2 regions of the Marinococcus sp. PL1-022 genome follow, and region 2 is predicted to be linked to the other one. Evidence: predicted binding sites of a transcription regulator. Region 2 holds the regulator's gene; the other holds the start of a gene.

Region 1 (9,690 bases), 450 kb from region 2:
CATGGGCCATTGGCGGCGCGTGGGGAGCAACAAACGATACCGAAGCGCTTAAGGGCCTTGAGGCTGCCATGGATGCAGGCGTGAATTTTTTCGACACGGCCGACGTCTACGGGGACGGCCACAGCGAAGAGTTAATCGGAAAAGCGACAAAGGGAAAAGAAGACAAGATTCACGTTGCCAGCAAATTTGCGCGCGGCGGCGATATTAATGACCCAAATACTTATTCCAGGGAAAGCGTCACGAACTACCTGGACGCTACGCTGAAGCGTCTCGGACGCGAACGCCTGGACCTTTATCAGATTCACTGCCCGCCGATTGACGTTTTAAAAGACGGCTCGGTGTTTCAGGTACTTGATGAGCTGCAGGCGCAGGGAAAAATCCGGCACTACGGCGTCAGCGTGGAAACAGTGGAGGAGGGCATGGAATGCCTGCATTACCCGAATGTTAAGGCGCTTCAGGTGATCTACAATATTTTCCGCCAAAAGCCGGCAGAACGGCTGTTTCCGCAGGCCAAAAAGCAGGGCGTCGGCATTCTGACCCGCGTGCCGCTCGCAAGTGGGCTGTTAACGGGGAAATATACAAAAGAAACGACATTTGCTGAAGATGACCACCGCAATTTCAACCGGGACGGCGACGCCTTCAATGTCGGAGAAACATTCGCCGGTCTTCCTTTCCAAAAGGGCGTGGAGCTCAGCACCTCCCTCCAGTGGATTAAAGAAGAGCGGGGAACCATGGCGCAGGCAGCGCTTCGCTGGATTCTCGATAATGACGATGTCACCTGCGTCATACCAGGATTCCGGAATAAAAAACAGGTGTCTGACAGCCTCGAGGCAGTCAGCGTGCCTTCCTTCTCCAGGGAGGAGCAGGAGAAGCTGACGAAGTTTTATTTAGAGGACGTAGAACCAAATATCCGCGGCGGATATTAAATCGTATGATTAACATCGTTTCTTCCCGGGTAACTGTACTAGTGGACAAATTATAAAGCAAAGGAGCGATTATATATGGGAAGCCAATCCGTTTCCGAACTAACTGCAGGTACGAACTATAAAGCGAGTGAAATTGACAGCTTTGTAGAAAACAATCATGTTACAGTTGTTTCTAACAACGAAAACCAGTTGTTTACAGAGCCTGACCGGGAATACAAAGTCGTCTATAAATTCGGCGGCTACTTCGATCATTCCGAAGAACTCGGCGGTAAAAGATTCGTTGAAAAACCAACGTACGTTGTAGAAAAAGTCTAAAAGCAGATTGATTCTGCATTAAAGACGAAGAAAAGACCGGCACCCTTTACGGGAGAGCCGGTCTTTTTTAATGCTTTTGATCCATTGCCTGGGCAAGCGATGAAGCAATTGGCACGTCCTGAAAGCTGATGCCAAGATTGACGGAGGTCTGGGCGATTTCGGGACGCATGCCCGCCAGAACAGGCTGCACGCCGATAAGCTTTAACGAACGGATCAGCCCGAAAATCTGATGAGCGACGTGGGTGTCGATGCCGGCTACGCCGGACAGATCGATAAACAATTCAGAAACCTGTTTTTTCGCGCATGCCTCGAGCGAATGCTCGAGTATCACTGCGGCCCGTTCTTCATCAATTTCACCTATTAACGGAAGAAGGGCAGAGGATTTATTCAGCGAAATGATTGGAGCGCTCAATTCATTAATAATGCTTTCCTTAGCTTCCAGTTTCTGCAGGAGCAGCCGGTTGGATTTTTCCACGTACGAAAGAATAATCTGATCCATGCCGTTTGTTACGAGCTCCCGCAGCTGTTCTTTCATATTGGCGGAAAGCTCTGCGTGCTCTTCCGCATAAAAACGCTTCAGATAGGCTGTGTACTGCTCCCGGTATCTCATCATTTCCCGGACGACCCGGGCATCCTTCGTCCGGAAGTACTTGGGATCATTTATAACGCCGTCTATCCATACTTCAAAGGTATTCTCCCACGTATTCCGGTCCTCGACAAAAATGCTTGAAAAGCATAAATGAAACTCGTACGTCTGAGACTTCAGCTCCTCAATTTCTTTTGGATCCGTCGTTGCGTAAGCAGACTCTTTGTCTGATTCCTCCAACGTTTCGTACCATGTATTCGCCATCTCCGCTGCATGATTGACAAAATAGTCACGGATCAACTGGTTGGTGCTCATACGGCACCGTCTCCCTTCTGTTTGCAGACTGCCTCTATCCTTTTATATCTTCCTTAAAAAAGCTGGAGATAAACAAGAAAAATTATGACTCCGGCTGGAGCTGGCGGGATCTTCTTAACGTCCACTGATCTTTTTCAAGATGTGCTTTAAAGCGGTTCATGATCCAAAGATGAATAAATGCCTGAGTATATTGATAAAAGTACCATGGCATAGCCGGAACGTAATCATGCACCGCTACAATGCACTGATTCGTATGAGGTATTTTGCGAAATTCCAACCGCCCCCGCTCTCCTTCGTTTACCTGGGCAAGCAGCCCCCCGGTAATATAGTAAAGCGCACGGTCTTCTTCGCTGCGTTCCTTAGAATAAGAAAGCTCAAGAAACGTTCTTTTCATGAAAGCAGGCCGCAGGCCGTACAGATAACGATCCGTCGTTTCCACCTTTACGAACGGGCGCAGAAGCTTCGGGAGCCACTTAATATAATAACGGGCCGTCCAGTCCGCGTTTCTTCCACTTGGAATTGTCACGCGCTGGACCGAGCGGACATTGCGTTCCACAGGCGCTGGCTTCAGGCGTGCCAAAATGGATGACTGCTCCTTCCTGCTTTCCTTCAGGGAGTTTTCTGCAGCCTCCTCGAATGAAATTTTCCCATCACTAATACCTTTCACACTTTTTGCGGGATCAGCCACCATTGGATGAATCAGGCTTTCAATTAAGGGATAGACCAGGCTTTTCGGTGTCCCCGTAGTCACACTCACCCACAGTCTGGAAAGACGCACGGTGAAAAAAGGCACGGTGACTGCATACCGTTTTTTCCCCATCACCTTTGAGGTGATACCCATCATTTTCCGGTAGGTCATTACGTCCGGGCCTCCGACATCGATCGAACGGTTGTAGAGCGATTCTTCCCCGATACTCTTCTGCAGACTGTTTAATACGTCGGCCAGGGCGATCGGATGGGTCTTGGTCTGCGTCCATTTCGGAAGAACCATGACCGGCAGCCGCTTCACCAGCTTTGCGAGAATAGGGAATGAGGATCCCTGTGGGCCGACAATTAATCCTGCCCGTATAGCGGTTACCGGCGTCCGGTATGATTTCAGAATGTTTTCCACCTCAAGCCGGCTGCTTAAATGGCGTGACAGGTGCTCAGCTTCAGGGATAATGCCGCTCAAATAAACGACCTGCTTTACCTGCTTCTGCTCGGCGGCACGTGCGAAATTATCCGCCAGGATAACATCCATGTCCTCAAACCGCCCCTGGGTCAGTTTGGACGTCGGCATCATCGAATGGACTAAGTATAGAGCGTAATCTGCGCCTTCGAGTGCCTCTTCTGCATCCTTTAATGAAAATAAATCACACGAGCGCCACGTTACATGCTCCTCGTTTTCCTTTGTATCTATGTTTCTTGAGAGAGCAATAATATCTGCATGCTTTTTCAGCTCCGCCATGAGATTTCTTCCAATGTAGCCGCTTGCTCCGGTAATCGCTATGACCGGCCGACGATTGTCTGTCGCTTCCATTCTCACACGCTCCTTCTCACTTTTAAACTTTACATACACCATTCCCTAATTTCTCCGGTACTAATTACATATTTATTTTAGAAATAATCCACTGCGCCATTATCACTGTAACAAAGCTGACAAGAAATCCAAAAATCACGAAAGCAAGCACCCACAGCCAGCCCCTGTCGAGATTCAGCCCGGCGAGCAGGCCAATTACCGCCCACGTCAACGCCGTCGGGAGCGCGTATTTTAATGCATTTTTCATCGGGTCATCCCTCCTATTCTGCTCCTTTCCCGTTTCAAATTCCTCCCAACACTTAAGTTCATCATTTGTTCACAACTATGTGTTGCCCACACTTGCATCATTTTGTGAAATAGTGCACAATATAGATAAATAAAGATTGTTCAATCATTCACATGATTTACATTCGAAAGGGGTTTTTATATATGAAAAGAAATCACGTCCACCGGGTTGTTGTTATCGGAGCCGGCGCTGTTGGAAGCGGTTATGCGTTCTCATTAATTAACCAGGCCGTCGTTGAGGAGCTTGTGATCATCGATTTGGATGCACGCAAGGCTGAAGGGGACGTGATGGATTTGAATCACGGCAAAGCATTTGCCCCGCATCCTACGAAAACCTGGTTCGGCACGTATGAAGACTGCCGGGATGCCGATATTGTCTGCATTACTGCCGGCGCCAACCAAAAGCCCGGCGAGACCCGTCTCGACCTTGTCGGCAAAAACACAGCGATATTTAAAAATATCGTCGGCCAGGTGATGGATAATGGCTTTGACGGAATATTTCTTATCGCTGCCAACCCTGTGGATATTCTGACGTATGCCACCCAGCAGTTCAGCGGGCTTCCGAGAGAGAGAATCATTGGAAGTGGCACCATTCTTGATACCTCGCGCCTTCGGTTTATGCTGAGTGACTATTTCGACACTGCCGCCCAGAATGCCCATGCCTATATTATTGGCGAACACGGTGACACGTCGCTTGCTGTCTGGAGTCAGGCAAACGTCGGCGGCCGAAACGCCGTAGAGCTGGCGGATGAAAAAGAAGATAAAAATGTGGAGGAAATGAAAGACATGATTAAAGACGTACGCGGGGCTGCCTATGAAATCATTGAACGAAAAGGCGCCACCAGCTACGGGATTGCGATGGGGCTTACCCGTATTACAAACGCGGTTCTTAAAAATGAAAACAGCGTCCTGACCGTCAGTGCCTATCTGGATGGCCAATACGGGGAAAGCGATCTGTGTATCGGGGTCCCGGCCGTGATTAACCGCGAGGGGATCAGGGAAGTAATCGAACTGCCGCTCGACGAAGATGAAGCCCGGAGCTTCCACCACAGCGCAGAGACACTCCGTAACGTATGGGAAAATGCGAACGGGCAGGGAACCAGTTAAACGAACCTATTATTGTACGAATAAAGCCCTGAAGAACCCTTCCACTGCGAAGGGTTTTTTCACGTCTCCCTCCCCCCGAAGCGCAGGGATTCCCCATTTCAGGGCAATGTATGTTAGAATTTGAAGGAATAGTAACATACTAGTGAGAAGGAGCCTGAATGTATGAGTATTTCACGTAACGATCCGTGTCCTTGCGGCAGCGGTAAAAAATACAAAAAATGCTGCGGCGATCCCGCCAACCAGCCAGCTTATACGACTGAAGAAGTAACCAACATACAGCTGGATCTTGCAGCCGCTGCAAACAAAGACAGCCGGAAGGATTTCAGCCATTATTACCGCCGGGTCTACCGGCCGAACTATTTCCCTTATGCCTGGCATAAATTTGTTCAAAATCTGGCGCTTGCTGACTTTTTACTGCACGGCAATGAGCGCAGGGAATGGATGAATATTCATCAGCAGATAGAGCACAACAGCCAGCACCCGCGGCTTCAGCGGCTTTATTCCAACTGGACCGGGCATAACCTGTCACTGTTCCGCCTGAATAAAATGACCGACGACTGGTACGAGGTCACCGACCTGCTGAGCGAGGAAGTTCACCATATTGAACCACTGTCCTTTTTCCGGGACCTGCAGGAAAACATTGTGTTTCTCGCCTTTTTAGTCCCTGTAGAGGATAAATGGTATCCAATGCTTGGCCTGCTGCCGTTCCATCCGGATTTCGCCGATGACGTTATTAAAAGCGTTACCGGCTCTGTTCCGGACAACGAAGCGGATAAAGCCGGATGGATCACGCATCACCTGCCGGATGTGCTTCGCACACTAAAGGATGATCTTCAGGAGAAATACCAGGAAGCAGATAGCGCCTCCACCCGTTCTGAAGCAGGTTCAGATGCTGCGGCCGATACTTCAAACCTGAACGAGGATCAGCAGAAAGTAGTGGAGACACTCGAAAGCTCCGATCAGCTGTCCCAAGAAGCAGTATCTTCAGCTGCAGAGCTGTGGACCCGCTTTTGCGAGCAGGAAAACCCTGTGATCCGCAAACCGGAGGCCCAGGCAGCAGCTCTTGAATACGCAGTGGGAGGCGGCACGCAAAAAGAAATCGCCGAACGCTACGGGGTGGCCTCCTCCACTATTCGTACGCAGTGGAAAAAGATGGAGCCCTATACGTCAAATGAAAATGCATAAACAATAAACGGCCTGCGGGGAATTCATCCCTGCAGGCCGTTTGCTTTTTCAGAAAGAGCGTTTCTTTTTTCGTTTTTTCAAGGCAAGCATACGGCTTCCGGTTAGTGCCAGATGGATAGAGGCAGCCATCAGCAGGAGATCAAGCTCAAAGCCTCCAATCAGCCCCTGCTGCCATTTGACCATTACAATCGCCCCAAGCATAATGAGCGCAAACAGACCCGCAACCACACGCGTCAGCAGCCCAAGAATAAGCAAAATTCCTCCAGCAGCTTCGATGACTGCTACAGCGTAAGCAGTGCCGTCCGGCATACCCATGCTGCCAAACGATGCAGCCGAGGCTCCCATTCCGTTCAGTAATTTATCAGCCCCGTGAGCTAAAAATATTACGCCCGTCACGATCCGGAGAATCAGCAGGCCGGCTTCCATATTTTTCATATAATTTCCTCCCTTTTCTTTTTCACCAGTATGCCCAACACCTATGAATTTGAAAAGGTACTATCATAAGTCTGGTGGCTTATGCCTATAAAAAAGAGGCCAAACCGGCCTCTTCTCACAGTTTTTTCTCCAGCCAGACACGTTCATCTGTTAGCTCCTCTTTCACCTGAAAGCCTGCTGCCTGCAGCATATCAATAAATTCCGGGTGCTCGTTGGCCAGCTTGGTCTGCACGACCTGATAGCCCTGTTCACGGGCATGAATAAGAACGTTGCCGACAAGACGGCTTCTCCATCCGTCATCTTCAAACGCTTCTTCCATCCCGTTCAGCCAGCTGTACCATACGCTGTCATCCTTTGCGTAGCTGATGTCGTAGCCGAGAATTTTTCCTTCCTCCCTTGCCACCTGCACAAGGGATGCCCCTGCCTGTTCCAGGGTCTGGTGCATTGGTTCCATTTTTTCAAAAAGCTGAGCATGTAAATATAGGATGCCCTGAAGCACTTCACTTGGAGGCATGCCTTCGTATTTTTCTATCTGCATCGTAATTGTTCCTTCCTTCCATCACTAACTTCTAAGGCAAGTGTAGCATATGCGGGCACGGTTTATCTTTCCTACCGCCTCTTCCCTGTTCATGTTACCATGTAAAGTGATATGAAAAGACGTCCCGTCGTACGTATACATACCAGAATGTAGTTGAGGAGATCGATGAGTCATGGAACTAACGTTAAATCTGTATTACCTGTTATTTATCGGCCTGGCGTTAAATGCCGTTATTTACATTATTGCACGCATTAAACAGCATGGCCGCAGGCACCGGTTCGCCGCAGCGAATGTAACATTTATAGCTTTTTTCTCTGTTTTAATTTTAAGTATTGTATTCACCCGCTGGATCGGCCCCGACTTGTTTGCCGTGAGCGTCGGCATGATTTTTATGTTCGTTATCGCCGCCCTTTTGGATAAAAAAATGGGAGCGGATTAAACACAGCCAGGGGGCAGCGCCCCCGGCTGTATTTAGTCTGTTAAAATCCCCTTACCAGGCATTCAGTCACCCCGCGGATTTACTCTGGAATTTTTGAATCTCCTGCATTAATAAATTAAGCTCGGCCTGGGCGCTGTTTATGGAAGCTGCCAGCCTGCCAAGTTCAATATTAGCCGTCTGATACAGGCATTTTGTAAGTTTATCAATGGAATCGGAATTGGCAATTTTAGCATTATCTATGGATGGGGACTTACAATTTGCAGCTATTTTGAACAGCCTCCTTGAATCACTTTTAAATTGGAGAAGCATCTATCAAATGCATTCGAACTATTATATTGTACCTACAAACCTCTATTTATTATAGCATAAATCAAGAAAATTCATAGTCATATAGTAATGAACCGGATTCAAAATCAATTTTTCTGTCATACTGAATAAAAAATCAGGCAGAGCTGCTTAAGCCCTGCCTGATTTTATTATGAAATCTTCATCCGCTGCAGGCGCAGGGCATTCAGTACAACAGAAACTGAACTGAACGCCATGGCTGCCCCGGCCACCCACGGAGCGAGCAGGCCGATGGCGGCAATAGGAATGCCGACGGAATTATACACAAACGCAAAGAATAAATTTTCTTTAATGTTTTTCATCGTTGCGCGGCTCATGAGTACAGCATCTGCTGCGCTGTTTAGATCCCCTCGCATCAGCGTAATGTCCGCTGCCTCCACGGCGATGTCTGTGCCTGTGCCAACAGCCATACCGATATCAGCGGTCGCAAGCGCCGGTGCATCGTTAATCCCGTCTCCGACCATGGCGACGCTCCGCCCTTCACGCTGCAGCTGTGTTACTTCGCTGCTTTTCTGTTCAGGGAGTACGCGCGCAATCACACGGTCAATCCCTACCTCTGCTGCAATAGCGCGGGAAGTTTTCTCGTTATCACCGGTAATCATAACGACTTCAAGCCCTGCCGCCTGCATGCGTTCCACTGCCCGTCTGGATGTCTCCTTCACTGTATCAGCGACGGCAATCCAGCCGGCAAAGCGGTCGTTTACCGCCACTGCCATAACTGTTTTACCCTGATCCTCCAGCGTTTCGTTTTCTGCTCCTTCCGGAACACCTTCCACACGGCGCTCCGCCAGCCAGGCACTTGTCCCAACCGCTACAGTGCCGGCCTCTGTGACTGCGAGCACTCCTTTGCCGGGTACTGCTTCAAACGAAGAAGCAGGCTGCAGCGTAAGATTTTTCTCCGCCGCATCCTGGACAATCGCCTGGGCCAGCGCATGCTCGGAGGACTGCTCCGCTCCGGCAGCGTGCATCAGCAGCTGCTGCTCCGTCCAGTCCGGAGCCGGTACAATATCTGTCACTGCCGGCTCTCCTTTTGTAATCGTACCGGTTTTATCAAGCAGAATGGTTTCCACTGCCCCGGTGCTTTCCAAGTACTGCCCGCCTTTAAACAGCACGCCATTTTCAGCAGCTCTGCCGGAGCCTGCCATAATAGACGTCGGCGTTGCGAGCCCGAGCGCACATGGGCAGGCAATGACAAGAATGGCGATGGTTGGCAGCAGTGCCGCTTCAAGCGATCCGGGCTGCACAAAAAGAATCCAGGCGAGAAAGGTCAACAGTGCGATGCCAATTACAATCGGTACAAACACTCCGGATACACGGTCGGCAAGGCGCTGAATCTCCGCCTTTCCGCCCTGGGCTTCTTCAACGACCCGGACAATCTGGGACAATGCCGTGTCCCTGCCGACCCGGGTGGCGCGCATGCGGATACGCCCGTTTCCATTCACCGTCGCACCAATCATCGCGTCTCCCGCGTCTTTTTCCACCGGAATGCTTTCACCCGTAAGCATGGATTCATCCACAGACGAGCGGCCGTCTATAACTTCCCCGTCCACCGGCACCCTGGCTCCCGGTTTCACGTGGACCACGTCGCCCTCCTGGACGTCTTCGCTTTTTATTTCCGTTACTACACCGCTTCGCTCCACGAGGGCGGTTTCCGCTTTTAACGAGAGAAGTGATTTAATGGCGCGCGAGGTGCGT
Region 2 (9,690 bases):
GAAATCTGCTGTTATGAACACGCTCCACAACGCCCGCCAGCGCGGGGAAGAATTAGCTCCGGAGGACGTTGCGGCAAGCTTTCAGCAGAGTGTCATTACCGTGCTGACGGAAAAAACAGCCTGTGCAGCAGAAGCCTTCGGGGTGAAGCAGGTGATGGTAGTCGGGGGCGTGGCAGCGAACAGCGGTCTTCGGACAGCGATGGAAGAGAAATTCAAAGACAGCGGCATCAAGCTGCAGATACCACCGCTGCATTTATGTACCGATAATGCAGCCATGATCGGAGCTGCTGCCTATATCAACTGGAAAAAAGGGAATTTTTCCGGTATGGATTTAAACGGCGTGCCCGGCCTGCCGCTTCATACGTAACAAAAAGCCCGTGTTCTCTTCTGCTGAGACACGGGCTTTGCTGTATAAAGTGAATATGATTAGGAGCTGGATTCTTCGAGCTGCAGTTCTTCCCATTCTTCCATCAGCTGTTCCAATTCGCCTCTCAGTTCGTTAATCGACGACTGATAGCCGGCGGCCTTTTCATGGTATTCGTATACGTCAGGTTCGAACAAAGCGGCTTCCTGCTCCTCAACGAGCTGCTCTTTGGCTTCAATATCCTGTTCAATCTGTTCAATGCGGCGCTGCCGCTTGCGGGCCTCACGCTTGGCTGCTTTATCGTCTGCAAATGAAGACTTTGCTGCGCCGGTGTCTTCAGGCTTCGGTCCTTCACGCTCTGCCTGGAGAGCCGCTTTTTCCCGCTCTTCCTCCTTTTTGAACAAATAATAATCATAGTCCCCGATGTAATTGCGGACGTCGCCGTCGCCCATTTCGAGAATGCGGGTCGCGATCCGGTTCAGAAAATACCGGTCGTGGGAAACGAACAGAATTGTTCCCGGGTAATCGATCAGGGCGTCTTCAAGCACTTCCTTGCTGTCGAGATCAAGGTGGTTGGTCGGCTCATCGAGCAGCAGGAAATTCGACTTCTGCATCATCATTTTAGCAAGCGAAAGGCGCGCCTTTTCCCCGCCGCTTAAGTCAGACACCTGCTTCAGCACGTCCTCGCCGGTAAATAAAAACTGGCCGAGCACCGTGCGGATGTCCTTTTCGTTTTCAAGCGGATATTCGTCCCACAGCTCCTGCAGCACGGTCTTGCCCGAATTCAGCTCCGCCTGCTGCTGATCGTAATAGCCAAGATCCACTTTACTTCCGAGCTGAATATGCCCTTCATCCGGCTCAAGATCTCCCTTGATCGTTTTTAAAAAGGTACTTTTGCCCGTTCCGTTCGGTCCGATCAGCGCAATGCTCTCGCCGCGCTGGGCGCGTACATTTAAATGCTCAAAAACGGGCGCCTTATCATCAAAACGGAAGGTAAGGTCTTCTGCCTTTAGTACATCGTTTCCGCTCTGCCGGTCAATCTCAAAGCGCAGGGAGGCGGATTTGCCGTCCCGTTGCGGTTTATCGAGCTTGTCCATTTTCTCGAGCTTTTTCCGGCGGCTCTGGGCCCGTTTGGTTGTAGAGGCGCGCACAATATTTTTCTGCACAAAGTCTTCAAGCTCGGCAATTTCCTTCTGCTGCTTTTCATAGGCCTGCATTTCCTGTTCAAACAGCTCGGCCCGTTTTTCCTGAAACGCACTGTAATTGCCGTAGAACAAACGGGCTTTTTTATGAATGATTTCATACACCTTCGTCACAATCTGGTCCAGAAAATACCGGTCGTGGGAGACGATCAGGACGGCACCCGGATAGCTGCTTAAATACTGCTCGAGCCAGCGGAGGGTATCCATATCGAGATGGTTGGTCGGCTCGTCAAGAATCAGGAGATCGGGCCGTGACAGCAGAAGCTTGCCGAGGGCAAGGCGAGTCTTCTGACCGCCGCTTAGCGACTGTACCGGCGTTTCGAGAGAGAAGCTGCCAAAGCCGAGGCCGGCCAGCACCGTGCGGATGTCGGACTCATAGCGGTAGCCGCCACGGGCTTCGAATTCCTGCTGGCGCTGGTCGTAGTCAGCCATCAGCTTTTCGTAGGCGCTGGTGTCGTCAATAATACCAGGCTCGGACATTTTTGCTTCCATGCGGCGCAGCTCGGCTTCAGCTTTTTGCAGATGGGTAAAAACCTCGAGCATTTCATCCCACATGGTTTTATCGCTGTTTAAGCCGGTGTGCTGCTCCAGATACCCGAACGTCGTGCCCTTTGGCATCGTGATGGAGCCAGAATCATACGAGGATTCCCCGGCAAGAATTTTCAGGAGGGTGGATTTGCCGGCCCCGTTTTTGCCGACCAGTGCGACCCGTTCGCCTTCCTTTACTTCGAGTTTTATTTGATCAAGTACGGTTTCTGCACCAAAAGACTTGGTGACACCCGAACATTGAAGTAAAATCATATTTATATAGCTCCTTTAATAACATCTCTGATATTATCAGTGTATCGTACTTTTCCGTGAAACGCGAAACAGGATAAGCCTCGCGCGTGGTAAGCGTTTCGGTACGTTTTCGTGGGGACACATGCTATACTGTCTACAGACGATGACAATACATTTAGGTGGAAATAATTATGAATACAGACCAGCAAAAAATTCCGCAGGCTACCGCAAAGCGGCTGCCCCTATATTATCGATTTCTGGAAAGCCTGTATGCAACAGGAAAAACCCGCGTTTCCTCAACCGAATTGAGTGAGGCGGTCAAGGTGGACTCGGCAACGATCCGCCGGGATTTTTCGTATTTCGGCGCACTTGGCAAGAAAGGGTACGGCTACAATGTACAGTACCTGCTGTCGTTTTTCCGGACCACCCTGGACCAGGACGAGGCCACCGACGTAGTGCTTCTTGGTGTGGGGAACCTGGGAAGGGCGCTGCTTCGTTACAATTTCTCCAAAAATGAAAACACCCGGATTGTGGCTGCATTTGATATCAATAAAGACATGGTCGGAGAGCAGATCGGCAACGTTCCGGTGTATCACACCGACGATCTGGCGGAAAAGCTTGAAGAGCATAACGTTTCCGTAGCGATGCTCACGGTGCCGTCCGCTGCGGCCCAGACGACCGGAGAAAAACTGGTGGAGGCAGGCATCAGCGGCATTTTAAACTTTACCCCGGCCCGCCTGTCGGTTCCTGCGACTGTGCGCGTGCATCATATTGATCTTGCCATCGAGCTGCAGACACTCGTGTATTTTCTGAAAAATTACCCGCTGGAAAGCGAATAGGCCGACAGTGGGAAATGTATATTGATCCATTAAAAAGGGACCGCCTGAATGCTGGCCGGTCCCTTTTGCTATTTCTTCTTTTTCTGCTCTGACATGAGGCGCAGGTAGTTAAAGCCCATCACGAGGTCATACGCGGCAAAGGCGGCGAGCAGAATGCTCCAGAACGACCAGGAGGACTCACTGACGGAAAAGTACGTAAACATCAGCAGCACTCCGCCCAGCACAAAGTAGAAAAGAGCAGCGGTAGAAGCTTTCATATTACATCAACCCCTGAACAAGCAGAATAAGTGCACTTTCAGCTTCACGCATCATGCGTTCAATTTCATCCTGGAACAATACCTGAATACCGACCACAAATGCATTCATGATAGAGTGGACGATTATCGGCACGATGATCCGGCCGGTTTTGACATACAAATAAGCGAATACAAAGCCGATCATGGTGTAGACAAGCAGATGAGTGAAATCCAAATGCACGGCAGCAAATATCAGGGAGCTGATAATAGCGGCAATAAAAAAGTTTGTCCGTTTGTACAGCGAGCCGAATATGGCTTTACGGAACACAAGCTCTTCGAGAATCGGGCCGATCACAGCTACAATAATGACAAAGGCCGGCATGCTGTTAACGAGCTCGATGATCTGCGCCGTGTTTTCAGACGCCGTATCGATGCCGAGCAGGTTCTGTTCAATCAAACCGGCGGCGATCTGGCCGGCGTAGGCGAGGGCGAACCCGATAAAAATCCAGGCGATGGAGTTTGGCCAAGGCATTTTTGGTTTATTAAACGCAAGACTTTGGCCTCTTTCAGGAATCAGCAGAATCAAAATAACAATCAAAGCGACGATAAAGCTCGCAAAAATCCAGAAGTACGAAGCCTGCTGTGCGGAATCAAAGCTGCCTACAGCCAAAAGGGCCGGGACGGCAACGATGCCCGAAAGCTGCATAAGTACATAAATAATAACAATGCTCCAGTAACGTGCGGCCATGGAAGGGGATCACTCCTAATCTCTCTCGGTTAAATCCAGTTTCGAACGCTCTAATTGTATCACAGGTACCTGCAGGAAGAATAAAGAGAGCGCTTGCGAATTTATGACAATTTTGAAATAGAAGATTAATAAAATAATTAGCAGGGAATGTGAGTGAATGTGCCATCAAGCGCCGGAATGGGAAAAGAAAGAAAAAATTTTCGCTTCCCTCTTGCAAACAAAGCCCAGGTTGATTAATATAATAATTGGGTTTAGCACTCGGATAGAAAGAGTGCTAACAACAATGTTGTTACTGTCGTTCCCGTTACATATAACGGACGATGAAAATATTCTAAGGAGGTTGTTTTCCTTGTTAAAGCCTTTAGGTGATCGACTCGTACTCGAACAGGTAGAATCAGAAGAAAAAACCGCTGGCGGTATTGTGCTGCCGGACTCCGCCCAGGAGAAACCACAGGAAGGACGCGTGGTGGCTGTTGGTGCCGGAGCTGTAAAAGACAACGGTGAACGCGTAACGCCGGAAGTAAACGAAGGCGATATCGTCGTTTATTCGAAGTTTGCAGGCACAGAAGTGAAATACGACGGCAGAGATTATTTAATCGTCCGCGAAAGCGACATCCTCGCTGTAGTTCAGTAATCAGCTTCATTTCGAAATCATTATTACATTAGGAGGATTTCATCATGGCTAAAGATATTAAGTTTAGTGAAAACGGCCGCCGCGCGATGCTCCGCGGTGTGGACGAACTCGCAAACGCTGTAAAAGTGACGCTTGGACCGAAAGGCCGCAACGTTGTTTTGGAGAAGAAGTTCGGCTCCCCGCTTATCACCAATGACGGTGTAACCATCGCCAAAGAAATCGAACTCGAAGACAACTTCGAAAACATGGGCGCGCAGCTCGTATCCGAGGTTGCCAGCAAAACGAACGACATTGCCGGTGACGGTACAACAACAGCAACCGTTCTTGCCCAGGCTATGATTCAGGAAGGCCTGAAAAACGTTACCTCCGGCGCGAACCCAATGGGTATCCGCCGCGGCATGGAGAACGCGACCAAAGTAGCGGTCGAAGAGCTCCGTAACGTCAGCAAGCCGATTGAAGGCAAAGAATCCATCACGCAGGTTGGCGCGATTTCTGCAGGATCTGAAGAAATCGGCCAAATCATTGCAGAAGCCATGGAGCGCGTGGGCAACGACGGCGTTATCACAGTCGAAGAATCCCGCGGCCTTGATACAGAGCTTGAAGTTGTGGAAGGCATGCAGTTTGACCGCGGCTATGCGTCTCCGTACATGGTTTCCGACAACGAATCCATGACGGCGGAGCTTGATAATCCGTATATTTTAATCACGGACAAAAAGCTCACAAGCATTCAGGAAGTACTTCCGCTGCTTGAGCAGGTTGTACAGCAGAACCGTCCAATCCTCATCATCGCAGAGGATGTGGAAGGCGAAGCGCTTGCAACGCTCGTAGTTAACAAGCTGCGCGGCACATTCAACGCAGTAGCAGTGAAAGCACCAGGCTTTGGCGATCGTCGTAAAGCAATGCTTGAAGACATCGCTACACTTACCGGGGGTACGGTCATTACAGAAGACGTAGGTCTTGATCTGAAAACTGCAACGATCGATCAGCTTGGTCATGCCAACAAAATCACGATCGATAAAGACAACACCACGATCGTAGAAGGAAGCGGCGATCCACAGACAATCGGTGCCCGTGTAACGCAGCTCCGTACGCAGATGGAAGAAACGACTTCCGAATTCGACCGTGAAAAACTTCAGGAGCGCCTCGCGAAGCTTGCCGGCGGCGTAGCCGTTGTTAAAGTCGGCGCAGCTTCTGAAACGGAAATGAAAGAGCGCAAGCTCCGCATCGAAGACGCCCTCAGCTCTACACGCGCAGCAGTAGAAGAAGGCATTGTCTCCGGCGGCGGTACCGCGCTGATGAACGTCTACAAAAAAGTAGAAGAAGAAATGAACAACACAACAGGCGACGAAGCAACCGGCGTGAAAATTGTTCTCCGTGCCCTCGAAGAACCACTCCGTCAGATTGCTCATAACGCAGGCCTTGAAGGCTCCGTTATCGTTGAGCGCCTGAAAACAGAAGCAGTTGGACACGGCTACAACGCAGCGACCGGCGAATGGGTGAACATGATTGACGCAGGCATTGTCGATCCTACAAAAGTTACCCGCTCCGCGCTGCAAAACGCATCGTCCGTATCCTCCATGTTCCTGACAACCGAAGCAGTTATCGCCGACATCCCAGAAGAAAATGGCGGCGGTGCCGGCGGCGGCATGCCAGACATGGGTGGCATGGGCGGAATGGGCGGCATGATGTAATGTCGCTCGCCCAGCCCTTATGTAGTAAGGGTGCTTCTCGATAGGGAAGGTTGAAATGAGCAGAATACTCACATTTTGCTAACATTTGAATAGGATTGACTTTAAGCTTCTCATGAGTTCACTGAACTTGTGGGAAGCTTTTCTTTTATTCTTAAATTATAAAAATGCATGTGGGAAAGAGTGATTTTTTGAAATAATGGTGATTCAAGAGAATTAATCTCAAAACTGAGTCTTCAAGTATAGGGCCGGATTGTGGAAGAGTCAATTTTGAGATATTGAGAGGTATTTTAAAAGTTGTAACCTCTACAAAGTTATATAATAGAAATTCACACCAATTGAAACTACCGGAAGCTGCCTCTTTCAGGCAGTCCTTTCCAACTTTCGATACTTATCGCTATAATTTTGACACGATTTATGAGAGATCCATAAACGAGTAGTTATCCTTTCGCGTGTTTTGTTTATGATGGGGATAAATCCTTTCTGTCGAATTAGTTCGATAGGAGGGAGGGGATGGAATGCAGCACCCATCATCAAAGTTTGATTATCTTATTGTTTACTTGGAAACCCTCTCAAAAATTAAGAGCGGGGGTGAAGAAACGTATCCTGCGTGGGTTAATGAAAAGATGCAACAAACATGTGAAAAGATTGAAGATTTATGCAAACAACTTTACTAATTAATGACAGGTTAATGGTGTTCTCGTAAGAGAATACTGGTGGGAATAGGTTAGTATTATATCTAGCTTGAATGAAGTAAGGTGGGGATGGAGATAGCTTGAAGTAGTGATTCCATCCCTCTTCATGATTTTTTTCATAGCGTTTTCTACATTTGTTGTAAAGTACGTGTATATGTTCATTCCTCCATGTCTTAATAGTGAACTGTGACTTTATTTTAGGAACGTAAGTACTGTTAATGCGATTGAAATGTAGATTTTGTGTGTAAAGTTATATATAATGGCAATGAAGATCACTTGAGGAGGGTGGAAAATGGATGATGTGCTAGCCTATAATGAAGTGCTTGATAGTAGGCACGATTTCCCCTCTATTGCAAGAACTCTCTACTCGAACTATCATACATTCATGCAGGATGTGAATGTATGGGAATTGCTTGAGAATGTCTTACCCAAGGAGTATTATCAGAGCATTGAACATCTTAAAGAAGATACTCTAGGTCATCAAATCATTAATGACTTTGTTATGAGACACTATCCAGGAGAGCAAAAGTTAAAATATGAGCTTACAAAAAGGTATATCAATAGAGACTCTGAGATCTCAGCATATGAAATAAATGTAAATAAAAGTAGGTTAGATGTGGGTAGAATTAATGGTAAAAGTTATGCTTATGAAATAAAAACGGAACTTGACTCCCTTGAGAAGTTGGAAAAGCAAGTAAGCGATTATTCAGAGGTATTTGAATATACTTATGTTGTTGTTCATCCATGCCATTTTAAAAAGGTGATGAACATTGTTCCAGAGCATTGCGGAGTAATTACTTATCGTGAGGTGAGTGGTGACTTTAAATTTAGTTTTAGAAAGCGTGTAGATAAGAGTCCTTATCTCAATAAAAGTTCTATGTTAAGAAATCTGAATTCAAAAGAGCTTGATTATATCCTTAAATCCTCAAAGTATGAGGGTTCTTTACCAGTAGAAAGAGATGATAAACATGAAATTCTGTTAAAGTTGTCAGATCAAAAAATTAATGCCCTCTTTAAGAGGGCATTAAAACAGCGGTACAACAAACAATGGGGTAATCTTTGTCAGAATTTCGGCAAGGTTTATCCAATAGATGTCCAAGCTGTATTTAAGTCTGGAATTTCACCTGAATTGATCTACTTCAAGAATTCTTCCAATGTTTTGAGATAGTGACTAGCAGCGAATCCTTTCCAAGATGGCTGTGAGTTGCCCTTTTTAGTACCTTGATCGATAGCTGTTATGGAGCTACATCCATAACAGCTATTTTTGTGGCTGTCGGTGAATTCTTTCCAGGGTTTGGACTTGAGGATTTCTGGGAGAAGTATGGTTGTGAAGCTGTTTGCTGATTTAAAATTCCCTTTGTATCCGTAAAAGGAATTAGATTCCCAAGAATAAAATAGGTAACCTGGACTAATAACCCCTCCCTTTGTTAATTCATCTTTTTTGACACCAGCGTAATCCCCAAATGCACTATAGTTATATTCACTGTATTTCTTCAAATGAGAATTGTCTATCTTATCTACAATCTCGTCATTCTCTAACTCTGTGTTTGTTAGATCTTTTGGTATTGTAGAGCGAAGAAGAACAGACTTTAAACCTTTTTTTTGTGAAGTTGAAGTAACCCTTTTGTGTACTTCTTCGAATTTACTATGACGATAGTTAGCTTCATCTAAGTCAAAAATTAATATATCGCCTTCATTTGAATATGATTCTACTAAACTCAGGAAAGGGCTGTTATGTTTGTAATGGCATCTAAATGCTAAAGTGGTGTACTTCTTTCTAAGCTCTTGAATTTGTTCCTTTATTTTAGAGGAACTAAAAGGTACTTGTGGGTCGTAACTAACTGTAGGTATAAACGTACCTTGATTCACTAATCTTTGATCGAGAAAAAATTGCGTTCTTAAGGAATCGTTTGCTTTCATCGGGTTGAGAAAGCTAGTTACGGATGGTTGAGTGTTCGGTTTGATAGGTACATATATTGGGATGTCTATGATGACATTATCTTTACCTGAAGTTTCCCTAATTAACTTATCAATAGTGTCAGTGGAACGTTGCTTTTCGGTTATAACCTCAAACAAAGGTGTAATTCTGCTATCAAAATTCGAGTTTCCATAGGCTATCCGTTCTTGTTCCCTATACCTCAGTACTGGCATGTATTGAAAATCCAAAAATTTCATCTCCCTTTGATGTAATGTTATTTATATCTAATGGATTAATAGAGAAATCTAAATCCACTGACATTATATTTACTTTTAAAACAAAATTATACATCTATAAGCAAAAGAAAACACGTCAAAACGACGTGTTTATTTTGTTGGCTAAACCAAGCAATATTCTGGATGTTAGTCATGGGGTGGGGATAGTTATATCCTAAATGAAAGTGTGAGAACTGAATATAATTATACTTATTTAATGTGGTAAAAAATATAAAAGCTGTTTCAGCAGCCTATTCGTTAGATTCTTTATCGCGTTGTTCAACTGTGTGAACGATATATTCGAAGTGCTT

The links. Region 2 encodes Rex, which represses fermentation and respiration genes when NADH is low (regulators of the CRP and FNR family bind a similar motif). Its sites were predicted from a motif close to TTGTGAAATATTTCACAA; they were not measured.
Region 1: the regulator Rex is predicted to act here: its motif matches at 4,011-4,028, upstream of SIC45_RS14410 (L-lactate dehydrogenase).

The regions. Positions count from the first base shown of each region.
Region 1 covers NZ_JAWXCX010000001.1:2,817,835-2,827,524, forward strand. Annotated here, with positions in the region: gene SIC45_RS14385 (aldo/keto reductase) at 1-926, shown strand, start outside; gene SIC45_RS14390 (hypothetical protein) at 1,002-1,241, shown strand; gene SIC45_RS14395 (STAS domain-containing protein) at 1,309-2,142, opposite strand; gene SIC45_RS14400 (NAD(P)H-binding protein) at 2,225-3,661, opposite strand; gene SIC45_RS14405 (hypothetical protein) at 3,726-3,908, opposite strand; gene SIC45_RS14410 (L-lactate dehydrogenase) at 4,091-5,053, shown strand; gene SIC45_RS14415 (SEC-C metal-binding domain-containing protein) at 5,216-6,238, shown strand; gene SIC45_RS14420 (DoxX family protein) at 6,287-6,673, opposite strand; gene SIC45_RS14425 (hypothetical protein) at 6,789-7,211, opposite strand; gene SIC45_RS14430 (hypothetical protein) at 7,384-7,650, shown strand; gene SIC45_RS14435 (heavy metal translocating P-type ATPase) at 8,127-9,690, opposite strand, start outside.
Region 2 covers NZ_JAWXCX010000001.1:2,364,945-2,374,634, reverse strand. Annotated here, with positions in the region: gene tsaD (tRNA (adenosine(37)-N6)-threonylcarbamoyltransferase complex transferase subunit TsaD) at 1-367, shown strand, start outside; gene SIC45_RS12185 (ABC-F family ATP-binding cassette domain-containing protein) at 427-2,367, opposite strand; gene SIC45_RS12180 (redox-sensing transcriptional repressor Rex) at 2,538-3,185, shown strand; gene SIC45_RS12175 (DUF4305 domain-containing protein) at 3,254-3,442, opposite strand; gene SIC45_RS12170 (type II CAAX endopeptidase family protein) at 3,444-4,169, opposite strand; gene groES (co-chaperone GroES) at 4,519-4,803, shown strand; gene groL (chaperonin GroEL) at 4,848-6,494, shown strand; gene SIC45_RS12155 (hypothetical protein) at 7,010-7,168, shown strand; gene SIC45_RS12150 (sce7726 family protein) at 7,479-8,354, shown strand; gene SIC45_RS12145 (beta family protein) at 8,321-9,352, opposite strand.